One region of the Hymenobacter sp. UYP22 genome, then DNA from elsewhere that is predicted to be linked to it. Evidence: riboswitches for the same ligand, from Rfam matches in the RefSeq annotation. Region 1 holds a riboswitch; the other holds the start of a gene.
The links. Region 1 has a riboswitch for cobalamin ahead of ABIB60_RS00160 (acyl-CoA thioesterase). Riboswitches for the same ligand answer to the same signal wherever they lie in the genome.
Positions count from the first base shown of each region.

Region 1 (4,944 bases):
AGTCCCGCCAACTGTATTGGTCGAGCATAGCGGCGTAGGCATCGGCCGGCCCCACGCCCAACAGCCAGTTTTCCCGAATGATGGCCCCGGCAGTTTCCACGGCGGCCAGCCGCTGGGCCAGGGAGTACTCGTTAATGTCCTGGCCCTGGGTGTACTGCGCCACATCATGCAGCGTGGCGCCCACCCGCTGCTGCACCGAGTTGAGGGTGCGGTAGGCCAGCCAAGGCACCAGCGCCACGCCTGCCAGCAGCAGCAGGCCGCCCACCAGGTTCCGGCGGAGCAGCAAACGCCCCGCCCAGGCCAGTAGCCCCGCGTACAGCACCAGCAGCCCCGTTCGGTAGGCCAGCACGTGCAGCGTGAGCCCTATAGCCACCACTGCCAGCAGCAACGCCCCCCGCAGTACGCGCCCCGCCAAGGGGCTGCGCCGCAGCAGCAGCCCCCAGAAAAACGCCTGGGCCAGCATGATTCCAAAGGCAATGTGAAACGTACCCGTAACGGCCTGCATGTTCTGCCCCATCCGGATGGCCTCATTGGCATGGGTGGAGTTGAGCAGGTACTGCAGCATGGTCGTGAGTCCCACCCCGGCCACGCTCAGCACGAACAGCGCGCCCACGGTCAGCCGCTGCCGGCGGCTCAGGGGCACCGCCAGCGTGAAAGCCAGGGGCACCGCCAGCCACGTCAGGCTCCGAAACAGCTCGTGGCGCCAGGTTGCCCACTGACTGGTATACAAGCCGCTCAGCACCAGAAACCCCACCAGCGCCACCGCCCGCAGGGCCGCCCCGTTGCGCCAGTAGCGGGGCACAACCTGCCGCAGCCCGGGGTTGGCTAGCACGGCCGCCACCCCCACCAGAGGGCTCAGGGCAATCAGGGCCCGGAACGCCAGCAACCCGGCCACTCCTGCCCCGCAGGCCAGCCATAGCAAGTGCTGCGACAACCGTCCTGAGCGGTAGTACCGGCCGCTGCTCAAGTCCTCAATAACCTGTTGCATACCGCAATATCTGCTAAACCTGCTTGGAAGGTTGGTTAGGTGCGGGCCGTTTCCAGCGCGAGCTTGCCCGTCAGCTCCAGTACCGCTTCCGTGGTTTCCATCCGCTTTTCGTACTCTATAATCAGGTGGCCGCCGGTCAGCACAGTTAGGCTCTGGTTAAGCTGGGCCAGTTCGGCGTAGGCTTCGGGGCGGCGGGTCGAGGAGGTTCCTTTCCGCAGGCCCCGCTGCCGGGCCCGCCAGCCCGCCAGCAGCATCCAGGGGTAGTAGAAAGGCAGCAGCAGCAACGATGTGTAGTTGACCTTAGAGGGGTGTACCTCCGCAATCCGCAGCCCCGACAGCGCCGCCAATGCCCGCTGCTTGGTGAGGTTGGCGAAGAAGATGTGCCCCAGGTACACGTCGTGGATGGTGCGGGCATTATCCGAGGCCCAGACGGAATCCACTTCGTTGGGAGGCATGAGCTTGTAGCCCTCACTTTCCAGCAGCAGGTAGCTCAGGCGGGTGCGCAGGTTGGAGTAGTTGGGCGTGGTGATGATGGCCCGCCCCCCCGGCCGCAGCACTCGGTTCAGCTCCTGAAACAGGTGCAGTTGGTTGGGCATGTGCTCAATACCCTCCTGGCAGATTACCACGTCAAAGCTGGCATCGGCGAAGGGCAGCGCCCCGTTCAGGTTGGCCTTCACGCACTCAATGGCCGGATACCGAAAAAACTCCGGGTACAAATCGGAGGCCGTCACGTGGGCCCCCAGCTCCAGCAGCAGCTGGGCCGTGTCGCCGTTGCCGGCCGGTACATCCAGCACCCGCTTGCCCGCCAGGCTGGCCTGCCGCCGCCGCAACAGGCCGGTTACTAAGTGTTTGATATCCTTACTACCTGTAAAAAACGGCCGCGCGATACGAATCATGTGGAAACTATACGTGAGAGAATAAGCCCTAGGAGGGCACAAATGTAGAAGCATTGCCCGGATACTTGCATGGAGCTTCCTTACCCCTCCTTGGCTGAATCAGGCAATCTGTGCGTACTTTGCGGCCACGTTCTTTGCCTGTGTATTTCAGTCAGACGAGCGGTGAGGTGGCTTTTTCCTCTCGACGGAGAAGCCGACCCAGGGAACCGGGTGCAACTCCCGGACAGACGCGCTACTGTAAGTGCCAGCGGCCCCGTTACCGGGCCACGGCGGCAGCCCCACGCAGCCCATTGCCCGCTTAGGCGGGTGAGAAGGGCGGGAGGCCGGGCATAAGTCAGGATACCTGCCCACCGCTTTCCATGATGAGGCCTCTTCGCGACCTGAGAGCCTTGTTGGGTGCTGCCACACTGGGCCAGCCGTGCGCTGGCCGGTCCCGCCGTGCAGGCCGGGTGCGGCCGAGCCGTGGGCAGACGAATCAGCAGAGCAAGCAGCCATACCAGCGGGAAAAGGCACTCCGAAAATGCGGGCCGGGAAGGTATTTCCTTCATCCTTTTCCCTAGCAGTATGCTTACCCTCGACGAAAAAATCAGCCAGGCCGAAACCCGCATTTTCAAGGCCGTTTTTCCCAATACCACCAACCACTACGACACCCTGTTTGGGGGCACCACGCTGCACATGATGGATGAGGTAGCTTTCATTACGGCCACCCGCTTCAGCCGCCTGAAAATGGTTACCGTTTCCTCCGACAAAGTAGACTTTACCCACCCCATTCCGGGGGGCACGCTGGTGGAGCTGATTGGCCGCGTGGAGCATGTGGGCACTACCAGCCTGAAAGTGCGCGTGGAGCTGTTTGTGGAACAGATGTACTCCGAAGACCGCCACCGCGCCGTGTCCGGACTGTTCACCTTCGTAGCCGTCAACGACCAGAAAAAACCCATCCGTATTCTGCCCGCCGAGGTGGTTTCAGCCTAGGGCGGCAGGCGGCAACTCCTGAACCCGAAAGCTAGCGGGAGCGTAGGAAGAAGAAACAAATGGGACATAACCAATATTTTTTCGAGTTATCCCGAACTATTCCGGTAAGCTGCGCGGTTTGCTTGCCACTCCCCCGTTTCTTCTACTCTGTATGCCCAACGAGCAGCCCTCCACTCACCCCATAAACGAACGCCTGGAACAGTCATTCCGGGATGCTGACCAGGCCCGGGAAGAACTCACTGAGTCTCTGGCCAATTCCGTAGCTGCCAACTGCGACCTGCTGCACCACGGCTTGGTTGGCGCCAAAGGCCTGGAAGTAACCACCGAAATGTACCGGCACTTGCTGGGCCGGCTGTTGCGCCACTCCTCCGGCGAAGTACGCAACCAGACGCTGGCTCAGTTCAACGAGTCCATCGAGAAGTTCTGGCCCCGGGCCAAAAGCGGCAAGGGCTTCTTCACCGCCGACGACGACCACTAGGTAGCTCGGCTCTTGTTTGCAAGCCTCCCTTGCTCCTGTCAGGTTTCTTGCCTGAGTTAGGCGGCAGCGGGAGGCTTGTTGCGTATCTTTGCGGCCCCTTGAGTACCCGTTTCGGTTCAAAGGCTAACTCCCTTTCACCTGTTGTGTATGGCTCCCTTCCAGGAAATTGAGCTGCTTCTGGCCCCGGAAGTAGCCTACGATGAACTGGCCCGCTACCGGGCCCTGCTTGCGGCCGCCGGCCTTTTGCCCGGCCAGGCCGATTTTGTGCACCTGCGAAAACGCTCCGTGGATGCCCGCGGCCGGCAGCCCCTGGTGCGCCTGCGCGCCGATATTTATCGCTCCGCCCCGCCCGCCGACTTATTCGGCCCCTGGTTTAGCTACCCCAACGTGCAGCAGGCCACCCGCTCGGTCCTGATTGTGGGGGCGGGCCCGGCTGGTTTGTTTGCGGCTTTGCGGGCCATTGAGCTGGGTATCAAACCTATTGTGCTGGAGCGGGGCAAAGATGTGCGCACCCGCCGCCGTGATTTGGCCGCCCTCAACAAGGAACACCTGGTGAACCCCGACAGCAACTACTGCTTTGGGGAAGGCGGGGCCGGCACCTATTCCGACGGCAAGCTCTACACCCGCTCCACCAAGCGCGGCGACATCCAGCGCATCCTGCGGATTCTGGTGCAGCACGGCGCCACCCCGGATATTCTGGTAGATGCCCACCCCCACATCGGTACCAATAAGCTGCCCTACGTGGTGGCCGCCCTCCGCGACAGTGTGCTGGCCGCGGGCGGGGAAGTACGGTTTGAAACCCGCGTGGATGACCTGCTGCTAACGGGCCAGCATCTGCGCGGGGTGATTACCAGCACCGGTGAGGAGCTAACCGCCGACGCCGTCATTCTGGCCACCGGCCACTCGGCCCGGGATATTTACGAGCTGCTACACCGGCGTGGCGTGCTCATCGAGGCCAAGCCCTTTGCCCTGGGCGTGCGCGTGGAGCACCCCCAGCAACTCATCGACCAGGCCCAGTACCGCCGCCAGGACCGGGGCGAGTTGCCAGCGGCTTCGTATTCTTTGGTGCACCAGACGCAGTGGCAGCAGCGGCAGCGGGGCGTGTTTTCGTTCTGCATGTGCCCCGGCGGTTTTATTGTGCCGGCCGCCACGGCTCCCGGCGAGGTGGTGGTAAATGGCATGAGCCCCTCCCGCCGCGACTCCCGTTTTGCCAACTCGGGCATTGTGGCGGCCGTGGAGCTGGAGGACATGGACGTGCGCCAGTACGGCGCGCTGGCGGGCCTGCGGTTTCAGCAGGAAATTGAGCAGCGCGCCTGCCAGCTGGCCGGCGGTACCCAACTGGCCCCGGCTCAGCTATTGGGCGACTTCCTCAAGAAAAAAGTATCGGCTGAGCTGCTGGAAACCAGTTATCAGCCGGGTCTTGTATCGGTGCCAATGGACAAAGTATTAGGAACAGGCCTGGCCGAGCGGCTGCGCCAGGGCTTCCAGAACTTCGGCCGCAAAATACCCGGCTACGCCACCAACATGGCCCAGATTGTGGGCGTGGAAAGCCGCACCTCCTCGCCCGTGCGCATCCCCCGCGACCGGGACACGCTGCAGCACCCCGAGGT
Region 1 covers NZ_JBEPPK010000001.1:33,135-38,078, reverse strand. The annotation lists gene ABIB60_RS00170 (O-antigen ligase family protein) at 1-988, opposite strand, end outside; gene ABIB60_RS00165 (class I SAM-dependent methyltransferase) at 1,024-1,884, opposite strand; cobalamin riboswitch at 2,032-2,249, shown strand; gene ABIB60_RS00160 (acyl-CoA thioesterase) at 2,449-2,856, shown strand; gene ABIB60_RS00155 (hypothetical protein) at 3,008-3,334, shown strand; gene ABIB60_RS00150 (NAD(P)/FAD-dependent oxidoreductase) at 3,482-4,944, shown strand, end outside.

Region 2 (4,944 bases), on a different contig from region 1:
CAAGAGTATTGGTACGGCCTTCGAAATGCTGAAGCTGCACCAGCACAGCCACCTCTACACCTCCGATGCCCTCCGAACCGACTTCCCCGGCCGGATTTTCCGCATCCGGGCAGTAGAGAAGTACGACGGGACGGCCTTGCGCGCCCACCTTGGCCCCGACAACCGCGCCCACGTCACCACCCGTAATTTCCCCGATTCCGTGGCTGAGTTCCGGCACCGCACCGCCATCAAAGAAGGTGGGGAGCTGTACCTATTCGCCACCACCAACCTGGAAGGCAAGCTGATGGTGCTGGTGTGCGAAAAGCTGTACAATGGGGAGTTGGTGGTTTAGTGAGTGTGATGCTCAATTCGCGCAGTTAATGCAAGCAGAACGTCACACTTACTCAATCACCAACTCACCTCTTCACCGCGCCGGGCTGGTCCATTTGCTGCCTCTGATGCGAAAGCGCCAGGGCAGGGCGGCATCCTCCCCGGCATAGTCGATACCCACGCGGGGCGAGGCTAGAATGTCGGCTTCGGCTACTGGCTCGTGGTGGTCTTCCAGCCAGATGGTGTCGCCCGTCAGGTCGAGGCCGTAGTGGGCGGTAGTAATGCCCAGGGCCTGGGTGAGTAGGCCGGGGCCGCCGGTGAGGTTGCGCTGCACCTGCGGCAGCTCCCGGCGCAGCAGCATTTCGGCCGCACCTTTGGTGGGTTCCAGGCCCCGAATCAGCACGGCATCGGCTTTGCCAGCTTCATTGGTGATAATGTTGAATAGAGCGTAGCGGCCGTACACCAAGTACACGTAGGCTACTCCGCCAGGCTGATACATAATTTGGGTGCGGGCTGTGTAGCGGCCCAGGTGAGAGTGACAAGCCTGGTCGTTTTCGTGGGCGTAGGCTTCGGTTTCCGTGATGCGGCCGCCGGTGAGCACCCCACCAATGTGGGTGTATAGGTATTTACCCAGTAGCTCCCGGGCAATCTGCACGGGGTTGGGGCGGCGATAGAAATCCAGAGGAATTATGGACATAGTTCGGCAGCGGTTACGGATGAGTAGCCATCTATACGAGGTATTGCCTACCTTTGCCGCTGTAAAGGTGGCCGGACCCCAATTGCGGGGCGAGGCTGAAAAGGGAATCCGGTTGAAATCCGGAGCTGTCCCCGCAACTGTACGCTTCATGAGTCGGCGCGTCATCACCGGCCACTGTTTCTGCCCCGGCTGCCCCAGCGGCGGCCGTTGAAATGGGAAGGCGACGCGCCCGGAGCAAGCCAGGAGACCTGCCTTTGCAATTCCTATGTTCAGCGCTTTCGGAGGAAGGGCGGAGAATGAAACCAGTGGCGGAGCCCAGGCTGCGCGGAGTACCCTTCTGTTTTCGGCCTCGGCTTCGGGGGTCAGCTGCTAAAAGCCAGCTGAGCAACGAGGTTTTGAACTGAATTTTTCGAGTGCGAAAATTTGGTTCGGAAGATGCGTTTTACGGTTTTAGTGCGTGGTGGCCTGCTGGGCTGGCTGGCTGGCGCGGTGTTGCTGCCTACCTCGGCCGCAGCCCAGACTGCCTCTGATACGGCCCGCGTGCAGCGCCTGCCCACTGTGCGCATTTCCGGCGTGCGGGTAGAGCGGTTTGCCGTAGGAAGCCGCCGCTTCTCCCTCGATTCGCTGGCCCTCACCACCTACCGCACCGGCACGCTGACCGATGTGCTCAGTGCGCGCACGGCCGTCTACCTGAAAAACTACGGCCCCGGCCAGCTGGCTTCTATCACGCTGCGGGGTACCTCGGCCCGGCATACTGCCGTGCTCTGGAACGGCTTCAACATCAACTTACCCAGCTTAGGTGAGGCCGATTTTTCTCTGCTACCCGTCAGCGGTTTTACTCAGGCTGATGTGCAGCTGGGCCCGGCCGCCGCTACCTACGGCAACGGGGCCATTGGGGGCACGGTGCTGCTGTCGTCGGATGCGAAATGGGGGAAAGGCTGGCGCGGCGCAGCCCAAGCCGAGTACGGCAGCTTTGGGCTGGGCGCGGGCACGTTGGAAGCCGCCTTCAGCAACCAGAAAATAGCTGTGCGCACCAGCTTGCTGTACCGGGAAGCTGCCAACAACTTTGTCTACTATACTCAAGAATTCCGGGGCCGCGTGCAGCAGCGCCAGGAAAACGCCGCCCTCCGCCAGGCCAGCCTCAGCCAGGATGTAACCCTGCGCCTGGGCCAGCGCAGCGAAGTGGCACTGGCTGCCTGGCTCACCGATGCCGACCGGCAGATTCAGCCGGGCATTGGCACCAACAACACCCACGCCGAGGAACGGGACCAGAGCCGCCGCCTTACGAGCAGTTACCGCTACGTGAGCCAGCACCACGAGTGGACCGCCCGCACCGCCTGGTTTGAGGATGTGCTCAACTACCGCGACGACGTGAGTGGGCTCAGCGAATCACGAGTACGCACCAGTCAGGCGCAGGCCGAGCACACTTGGAACGTGGCGCCCAATGCCTCGGTGCGGCTGGGAGGCGAGGCGCAGCACTTTGCGGCCCAGGTGGATGGCTACGGCAGTCAGCCCCGCACCGAAAACCGCTACTCCGGCTTTGCCCTGCTCCGCTACGACCCCCGGCCCCGCCTGCGCCTCTCCCTGAACCTGCGCCAAGCCGTGCTACCGGACCGCCGCCCACCCCTCACCCCTACATTGGGAGCGGAGTGGCTGGCCCTGGAAGCAGGGCTGCATACCCTCACGGCCAAAGGCAGCGCCTCCCGCAGCTACCGGGCCCCCACCCTCAACGAGCGATACTGGCGGCCCGGCGGTAACCCCAACTTGTTGCCCGAGGAAAGCCTGGGCTACGAGGGTGGCCTAGTACACACCCTCACGGCGGCCCCGGCCCATTTGCGCCTGCAAACGGAACTGACGGGCTACCGACAACTGGTGGACAACTGGGTGCAATGGACACCGGGAGCCACGTATTGGTCGCCGCGGAACTTACGGCAGGTACGCGCCCAAGGGCTGGAGGCTAGCACCCAATTAGGTTGGCAGCCGGGAGCCTACCACCTACAGACGCGAGCCAGCTACGGCTTTACACAGTCGGTGAAAACGCAGGGCGTGGCTTCTGACGCTGACCCGGTGGGGCGGCAGCTGCCCTTTGTGCCCCTGCACACAGCCGCCTTCAGCACCGACCACACCTGGCACGGCTGGCAGCTCAGCACCACGCTCACGTTTACTGGCTACCGCTACACCGATGCTTCCGCCACGGATTATCTGCCCAGCTACTGGCTGCTGAATGCCGCGCTGGGCCGCACCTTGGCCGTACGGCCCGACTGGCGCCTGCAGGTGCTGGCCCAGGGCTATAACCTCTCCAACACCGCCTACCAAAGCTACCAGAACCGCGCCATGCCGCTACGTAGCGGCAGCCTGAGTTTGCGGGTGCTGTGGCGCTAACCTCCCGACATTTTTTCTACCTGTTTTTCTACTATGAAGCATTCCTCTCCTTTCGCCAGCCTGAGTAGCCGCCTGCTGCTAGGCAGCGCCACCGCCCTGGGCCTGCTGGCCTGCGACCCAAACGACAACCCTCAGCCGGTTGAGCAGCCCATCGTAACCAGCACCGTGTTCGTGGTGAACGAAGGCAATTTCCTGCGCTCCAACGCCGATATCAGCCTATTCAGCAAAGCCAGCGGCACGGTAACCAACAAAGCCCTGTTCAGTGCGGCCAACGGCAAAGCCCTTGGCGACATCGCCCAGAGCATGGCCATTCAGGATAGTCTGGGCTACATTGTGGTGAACAACAGCAATAAGCTGGAAGTAGTATCCTTGGCCAAGTTTCGGTCGAAAGGTACAGTGACGGGCCTGAAGCTGCCGCGCTATTTCGCACCGGTTTCCTCAACGAAAGGCTACGTTACGGAAACCGTGAAGTACGACGGCTCCAATGGGCAGGTATCGGTTATTAACCTCACAACCAACACTGTTACCAAAACTATTGCCGTGGGGGTAGAACCCGAGCAACTGCTGGTGGCCGGCTCCCGCCTGTACGTAACCAACAGCGGCGGCAATACGGTAACGGTTATTAATACCACCACTGATGCCGTGGAAGGCACCATTACGGTGGGCGACTCGCCCAACAGCCTGGCTCAGGACCGGGACGGCAACGTATGGGTGCTGAGCGGGGGCAAAGGGGTATACAATCCTAATTTCTCTTTGTTGACCAAAGGCAGCCTCGCTAAAATTGTACCCGGCCAGCTTACCGCCACTTCCCGGGAGTTTGATTCCAACCAAAGCTCTCCGGGGCGCCTGACTATTAACGGCGCCAAAAACCAGCTGTACTACACCTACAAAGGAGGAGTGTACACGCTTGGCACCGCCGACGCGGCCCTGCCCACTACCCCGCTTATCCGGCGCAGCTTCTACGGCTTAGGCGTTGACCCCCAGGACGGCACAATTTACGGTGCCCGGGCCTCCTTCACGACCACCGATAAGGTAATTCGTTACCGCACCACCGGCGCGCCCATCGATTCGTTTACCGTAGGTGTGGGCCCCAACGGATTCGTTTTTTACTAGTCCTGTTTTTCTGAGCTTTGAAAACCCTGATGCTGCTTCCACGGCATCAACAAAAAGGCCCGTAACCATGGTTACGGGCCTTTTTGTTGGCATCTGGTTCAGGAGCCGACTAGTCAGCCAGGCCGTCGTTGTTACGGTCTTTCCGGTCAGTGGCGGCTTCGTATTGCTGGCGGCCAGTGGGGCCGGCGGCAGTGTCGCGCGCCATGCCCGAGGTAGCTGAATCAGCCGCTACCGAGGCGTTTTGATGCCGGGCCGGGTCGAGGCTTTTTTCGGAGCCGCGCTCCACGTTGGTATCTCCGCTGTCGGAACCCGTGTTGCAGGCCGATACGGAGGAAACAAGCAGGGCGGCTACGGCCAAGGAGCGAAAAGCAAGAAGCGTTTTCATACGTCTGGGGGAAGTTGGAGGAGCAGTAAACTATTTGGGCTGTACGGCTGACCGCCGC
Region 2 covers NZ_JBEPPK010000002.1:74,584-79,527, forward strand. The annotation lists gene ABIB60_RS03780 (THUMP-like domain-containing protein) at 1-331, shown strand, start outside; gene ABIB60_RS03785 (DNA-3-methyladenine glycosylase) at 404-1,006, opposite strand; cobalamin riboswitch at 1,055-1,276, shown strand; gene ABIB60_RS03790 (TonB-dependent receptor plug domain-containing protein) at 1,442-3,388, shown strand; gene ABIB60_RS03795 (DUF5074 domain-containing protein) at 3,422-4,501, shown strand; gene ABIB60_RS03800 (hypothetical protein) at 4,611-4,886, opposite strand.
Region 2: linked by a shared signal. The riboswitch ahead of ABIB60_RS03790 (TonB-dependent receptor plug domain-containing protein) and the one ahead of ABIB60_RS00160 (acyl-CoA thioesterase) in region 1 are both predicted to bind cobalamin.